DNA from 2 places in the Bradyrhizobium sp. UFLA05-109 genome. Region 2 is predicted to be linked to the other one. Evidence: predicted binding sites of a transcription regulator. Region 2 holds the regulator's gene; the other holds the start of a gene.
The links. The regulator PhoB, encoded in region 2, activates phosphate uptake and scavenging genes when phosphate is short. The targets are predictions, from matches to a motif close to TGTCATNNANCTGTCAT.
Positions count from the first base shown of each region.

Region 1: the regulator PhoB is predicted to act here: its motif matches at 1,847-1,863, upstream of Q3C01_RS21795 (putative 2-aminoethylphosphonate ABC transporter substrate-binding protein).

Region 1 is NZ_JBBIAR010000029.1:31,217-34,421, forward strand. Features, by position in the region: gene Q3C01_RS21790 (TonB-dependent receptor) at 1-1,539, shown strand, start outside; gene Q3C01_RS21795 (putative 2-aminoethylphosphonate ABC transporter substrate-binding protein) at 1,946-2,965, shown strand; gene Q3C01_RS21800 (putative 2-aminoethylphosphonate ABC transporter ATP-binding protein) at 3,032-3,205, shown strand, end outside.
Region 2 is NZ_JBBIAR010000042.1:67,834-71,038, forward strand. Features, by position in the region: gene pstB (phosphate ABC transporter ATP-binding protein PstB) at 1-220, shown strand, start outside; gene phoU (phosphate signaling complex protein PhoU) at 232-948, shown strand; gene phoB (phosphate regulon transcriptional regulator PhoB) at 963-1,670, shown strand; gene Q3C01_RS27860 (GcrA family cell cycle regulator) at 1,755-2,267, opposite strand; gene Q3C01_RS27865 (aspartate aminotransferase family protein) at 2,723-3,205, shown strand, end outside.

The DNA of each region.
Region 1 (3,205 bases), on a different contig from region 2:
AACAATCTCGGCATCGAGAATCCGACCGCATCGGTGAACGCGATCCATGACCGCACCAATCAGGAGAAGGGATTTCTCTATCTGTCGACGGTGCTCGATCCCACCAGCCGTCTGACCTTCATGAGCGGCGTGTCGAACGCGACGTTCCAGATCCCGAACAATCCCGGACAGACGCCGAGCTTCACGGCGTTCGGCGTGTCCAATTTCGACTCGTCGAAGCTCAACGAGCACCAGAACGAGTTCAACCAGTTCAACGTCGTTGCCTACCAGAAGTCCGTCGGCGAATGGGACACCCAGATCGCGTATTTCAACCGTTACAGCCAGTTGCACTTCTACCCCGACCCGATCGGCGATCTCGTCTTCAACGGCGTATCCTCGGACGTCTACCGGCAGAGCCTCGTCAACGGCATCCAGCAGGACACCGCCTGGCGCGTCGGCTATGCCCACACGCTGCGCTTCGGCTTCAGCGTCAGCGCGGAGCGGACATTGGTCAACAACGGCACGACCGTGCTGCCGCTGGCCGACCCGACCGATCCCAGCGCAGGCACGATCGATGCGCCGTTCTCGATCTTCGATTCCAATGCCAAGACCGGCTGGTTGATCGGGACCTATCTCCAGGACGAGTGGCGGATCACCAACAATCTGACCCTGAACGCCGGATTGCGTTTCGATCAGATGTACCAGTATGTGAACGCCAACCAGCTCAGCCCTCGCGTCAGCCTGACATGGAAGCCGTTCGACGGCACCACGTTCCATGCCGGCTATGCGCGCAACTTCACTCCGCCGTCGCAGGTGATCGCGTCGCCCACCAATCTTGCATTGGTGACGCCGCCCAACGCGCCGGCGAACACGCAGACGCCGGAGGTGCCGCTCAACAGTCCGGTATTGCCGGAACGGTCACACGTGTTCGACGTCGGCGTGGTGCAGAAGATCTATCCGATCCCGGGCCTCGAGGTTGGCGTCGACGGCTACTACAAGATCGCGCGCGATCTGCTCGACGATGGCCAGTTCGGCGCGGCCTATGTGCTGAACGGCTTCAACTATGATCGCGGCGAGAACGTCGGCGTCGAACTCAAGTCGACCTACAAGAACGGCAATCTCAGCGCCTATGCCAACCTTGCCTGGGCCCGGCAGATCGCGACCAACATCGTCTCGAACCAGTATCTGTTCGGTCAGGACGAGCTCAACTATATCTCGAACCACTACGTCTACACCGATCATGCGCAGATGTGGACGGCGTCGGCCGGCGCCTCCTATCTGTGGGACGGCACGCGCTACAGCGTGTCGATGATCTATGGCAGCGGCCTGCGCTCCGGTTTCGCCAACACCGATCATCTGCCGGGCTATACACAGGTCAATCTCGGCCTGTCGCACGACTTCAACATCGTGGCGCCGAACAAGCCGACGACGCTGCGGTTCGACGTGGTCAACCTGTTCGACACGATCTACCAGATCCGCGACGGCTCCGGCATCGGCGTGTTCGCGCCGCAGTACGGGCCGCGTCGCGGCTTCTATGCCGGCCTTTCGCAGAGGTTCTAGGCGTGCGCCCTGCTCCCGTCGGGGCCGACCGGCCCCGACGCTCGCTGCGATCGCCACAAAGGGCCAGCGCAGCTTTGCAGTGGAGGACACCGCGGCGGCGTTGGTGGAATTCGAGAACGGCGCGCGCGTTCGCGAACTTCAAGTTCTAGGACATGATGAGATCAGGTTTCGCTCACAGGGCGCGAGGAGGTGCACTCCCTCTCGTGCTTGCGCGGCGCTTCGTGAGGTAATGACACACCGCTTCATGCCACAGGCGTCGTGCGAATGTCGCTTGCTTCGACAGGGCGAACTAACCGCCCTACGCGCTTGTCGCAGTTTTGTCATCGAACGATGGTCCGATCTAGCAGGTGGCCGAGCGGTCCGCCAAGTCCGCCGGCCAGGACCGATGGAGACCGACATGCACCTGATGCGCGCCCTCCGCTTCGCTCTTCTGTCGCTCGCCGCCATTCTCGGCTTCAGCTCTCAAGTCTACGCGACCGACATCACCGTCTATACCGCGCTGGAGGCCGACCAGCTCAAAGCCTACAAGGCTGCTTTCGAGAAGAGCAACCCGGGAGTCAACATCCTCTGGGTGCGCGACTCCACCGGCATCATTACCGCGAAGCTCCTTGCCGAGAAGGCCAACCCGAAGGCCGACGTGGTCATCGGCCTCGCCGCGACCTCACTGATGCTGCTGCAGAAGCAGGGAATGCTCATGCCCTACGCCCCGGCCAACCTCGACAAGGTCACTCCGACCATGCGCGATCCGGCTAATCCGCCGGTGTGGGTCGGCATGGACGTCTGGGCGTCGGCGTTCTGCGTGAACACGGTCGAGTCCGACAAGAAAAAGCTCCCGATTCCGAAATCGTGGGCCGATCTGACCGACCCCGTCTACAAGGGCCAGGTTGTGATGCCGAATCCCGCCTCCTCGGGGACGGGCTTTCTGATGGTGTCCGCCTGGCTGCAGATGTTCGGCTGGGACGGCGGCTGGAAATACATGGACGAACTCCACAAGAACGTCGCTTCCTACATGCACTCGGGCTCCAAGCCCTGCCGTCAGGCTGGAGCGGGTGAGTACGCGATCGGCCTCTCGTTTGAGTACCGCGCCAACAAGACCAAGAAGGACGGTGCCCCGATCACCATCGTCCTGCCCAAGGAAGGGCTCGGCTGGGACATGGAGGCGACGGCGATCATGAGCACGACGAAGCAGCCCGAGGCCGCGAAAAAGCTTGCCGACTGGGCCGTGACCCCCGAGGCAAACAAGCTCTACGCCGAGAGCTACGCGATCGTAGCGCTCGAGGGCATTGCGAGCCCGCTGGAGTTTGTCGAGGGTGACATCCAGAAGATGCTGATCAAGAACGACTTCGCCTGGGCTGCCGAGAACCGCGAGCGCATTCTTGCGGAGTGGATCAAGCGCTACGATGGCAAATCCGAGCCCAAGGGCTGATCACGGTTCGGATTGATCCGGCCGGCGACGGCGGGCCGTCGCCGGGAAGCGCGGGGGACAGGGTTCATGGACACCGCATCAAACATCGAGCCTTATCTGCGCATACGCAACGTCACCAAGACGTTCGGTTCATTCGCCGCGCTGTACGCTATCGACCTCGACATTATGCCGGGCGAGTTCGTGTCCTTCCTTGGACCGTCCGGCTGCGGCAAGACCACACTTCTGCGCGCGATCTCGGGC
Region 2 (3,205 bases):
TCCGATCTCGACCGCCAAGGTCGAGGAGCTGATCCAGGAGCTCGCCGAGAACTACACGATCGCGATCGTCACCCACAACATGCAGCAGGCGGCGCGCGTCTCCGACAAGACCGCCTTCATGTATCTCGGCGAGCTCATCGAGTTCGACGAGACCAGCAAGATCTTCACGTCGCCCAGCGACCGGCGTACCCAGGACTACATCACCGGCCGCTTCGGCTGAGGAGACAGGAAATGGCTTCTGAACATACCGCAAAGGCCTTCGACACCGACCTCCAGGAGCTTACGCGGCTCGTTGCGGAGATGGGTGGCCTTGCCGAGCGCATGATCGTCGATTCCGTCGATGCGCTGATCCGCCGTGACGTCGCGCTCGGCCAGCGCGTGGTAGCAACCGACGCCGAGATCGACGCGCTCCAGAAGAAGATCGAGGAGCGCGCCGTGCTCACGATCGCGCGCCGCCAGCCGATGGCTGTCGACCTGCGCGAGATCGTCGGCGCCATGCGCGTTGCGACCGATCTGGAGCGCATCGGCGACCTCGCCAAGAACATGGGCAAGCGCGTCGCCGCGCTCGAGACCGATTTCCATCCGCTAAAGCTGTTCCGCGGCCTGGAGCACATGACCGACCTCGTGCAGCAGCAGGTCAAGTCGGTGCTGGACGCCTATGCCGCGCATGATCTGCCAGCGGCGATGATGGTGTGGAAGGGCGACGAGGAGGTCGACGCGATCTGCACTTCGCTGTTCCGCGAGCTCCTGACCTACATGATGGAGGATCCGCGCAACATTTCGTTCTGCATCCATTTGATGTTCTGCGCCAAGAATATCGAGCGGATCGGCGACCATGCGACCAACATCGCCGAGACCGTCTTCTATATGATCGAAGGTCAGGCCATCGCGGACAAGCGTCCGAAGGGCGACATGACCACCTTCGCCACGACCGTGCCGAACACTTAAGGAGCGACGACGCCATGGGCGCACGCATTCTGGTTGTTGAGGACGAGGAAGCGCTGACCGAGCTATTGCGCTATAACCTCGAAGGCGACGGCTACGATGTCGAGACGGTGATGCGCGGCGACGACGCCGACACCCGTCTCAAAGAGCACATCCCCGACCTGATCGTGCTCGACTGGATGCTGCCGGGCCTGTCCGGCATCGAGCTGTGTCGCAGGCTTCGCGCCAGGCCCGAGACCAAGCAGCTGCCGATCATCATGCTCACGGCGCGCGGTGAGGAGAGCGAGCGGGTGCGCGGGCTTGCGACCGGCGCCGACGACTACATCGTCAAGCCGTTCTCGGTGCCCGAGTTGCTCGCACGCGTGAAGGGCCTCCTGCGGCGTGCAAGCCCCGAGCGGCTTGCGACCATACTCGCCTATGGCGACATCGAGCTCGACCGCGAGAAGCGCCGCGTCGCCCGCTCGGGCAGGCCGATCGACCTCGGCCCGACCGAATATCGCCTCCTGGAGTTCTTCCTGGAGCATCCCGGCCGGGTGTTCTCGCGCGAGCAGCTGCTCGACAGCGTCTGGGGCCGTGACATCTATATCGATGAGCGCACCGTCGACGTCCATATCGGCCGTCTGCGCAAGCTGCTCAATCTCGGCCGCGAGCAGGATCCGATCCGCACGGTCCGCGGCGCCGGCTACGCGCTGGATGATCGTTTCGCGAAGGCTGAGCAAACGTAAAAAAAAGCGCGCCAAATGGCGCGCTGACGTTTCTCGATCAGGCGTCCCGGCCCTGCGCCGGGACGTTGTCGTTTGTGGCTGAACTCAGCGTGTTCCCGGCTTAGCCGGTGCGCGCCGACGATCCGCCGCCGGCTGGTAGGCGACGCGCGAGTGCTGCGCGCAATAGGGCAGGCCCGAGAGCGACTTGCCGCCGCAGAAGAAGAAATCCGGGCTCGAGGGATCGCCGACCGGCCAGTGGCAGGTCGCTTCGTTGAGCTCGAGCAGCGACAGGCGCTGGCTCATCGGTACGACATTGTCATAGGTGATGGGATCGGGCTCCACCTCGACCTCGAAGGCTTGGGCGAGGGCGGTGTTGCCGCGCGAGATCGGCCGGCTCACCCGCATCATGTGCTGCGCGGGGCGTGCCTTGCGCGGCCGGGGAGCCGCCGAGGACGGGGTCTTGGCGCGACCGGACAGGCCCAGCCGGTGCACCTTGCCGATTACGGCGTTGCGCGTCACATTCCCGAGTTCGGCAGCGATCTGGCTGGCCGAAAGCCCGGCTTCCCAGAGCTTTTTCAATTGCTCGACGCGATCGTCGGACCAGGTCAAAACCGTCATTGCACCCTTCCCCTCGCCGCGCGCCAGCCAATCCTTGGGGCCACGTGGCGATGTCTAAGCCTCGAAAAACCCGTGCCGTCAGAATCCCTTAAGGCTCGCCGGGCGCGAAAAACGCACCTGAACGTTACGCCGGTACATGAGGACTTAGAGGATCAGAACTGCTGCACGAGATGTCGTATCTGACAGGAGAAACGCTACAATATGGCGTGACTCCCGCGCAAGAGTCTGCGGCTCCGCGTCCACATGTTCCGTCTTAAAAAACTCTCAAAATCGCCACCGCAAGACTACGGGCCGCGCGCCTCGCACGGCCTTCTGGCGGCATTGACAGCGGTTTTTCCAAGCATAAAATGGTGTCACGTGCCGCCCTTAAAAGGCGGCACGTTTCGTTTTCCGGGCAGGTCAATGATGCGCTGCGCAACGCAGCCTCAGCCGGCCCCAACATCCAAGTGACCGTCATGACCAAGAGCGCCGCGACGCATCTGCTTCCCGTTTTCGCCAGGGCCGAGCTCGGCTTCGAGCGCGGCGAAGGCTGCTGGCTGGTCGCAACCAGTGGCGAGCGCTATCTCGATTTCACATCGGGTGTCGCCGTGAATGCGCTCGGTCACGCACATCCGCATCTGGTCAAGGCCCTGCAGGAGCAGGCGACAAAGCTCTGGCACATGTCGAACCTGTTCCAGAGCCCGGATGGCGAGAAGCTCGCGGTCAGGCTCTGCAACGAGAGCTTTGCGGACTTCGTGTTCTTCTGCAATTCCGGCGCTGAGGCGATGGAATGCGTGATCAAGGTGGTGCGCCGCTATCACGCCACCAAGGGCCATCCCGAGCGCTACCGCATGATCACTTTCGAGGGCGCGTTCCACGGCCGCACGCTGGCAACGCTCGCTGCCACGGGGTCTGCAAAATATCTCGAAGGCTTTGGTCCGCCGATGGACGGGTTCGAC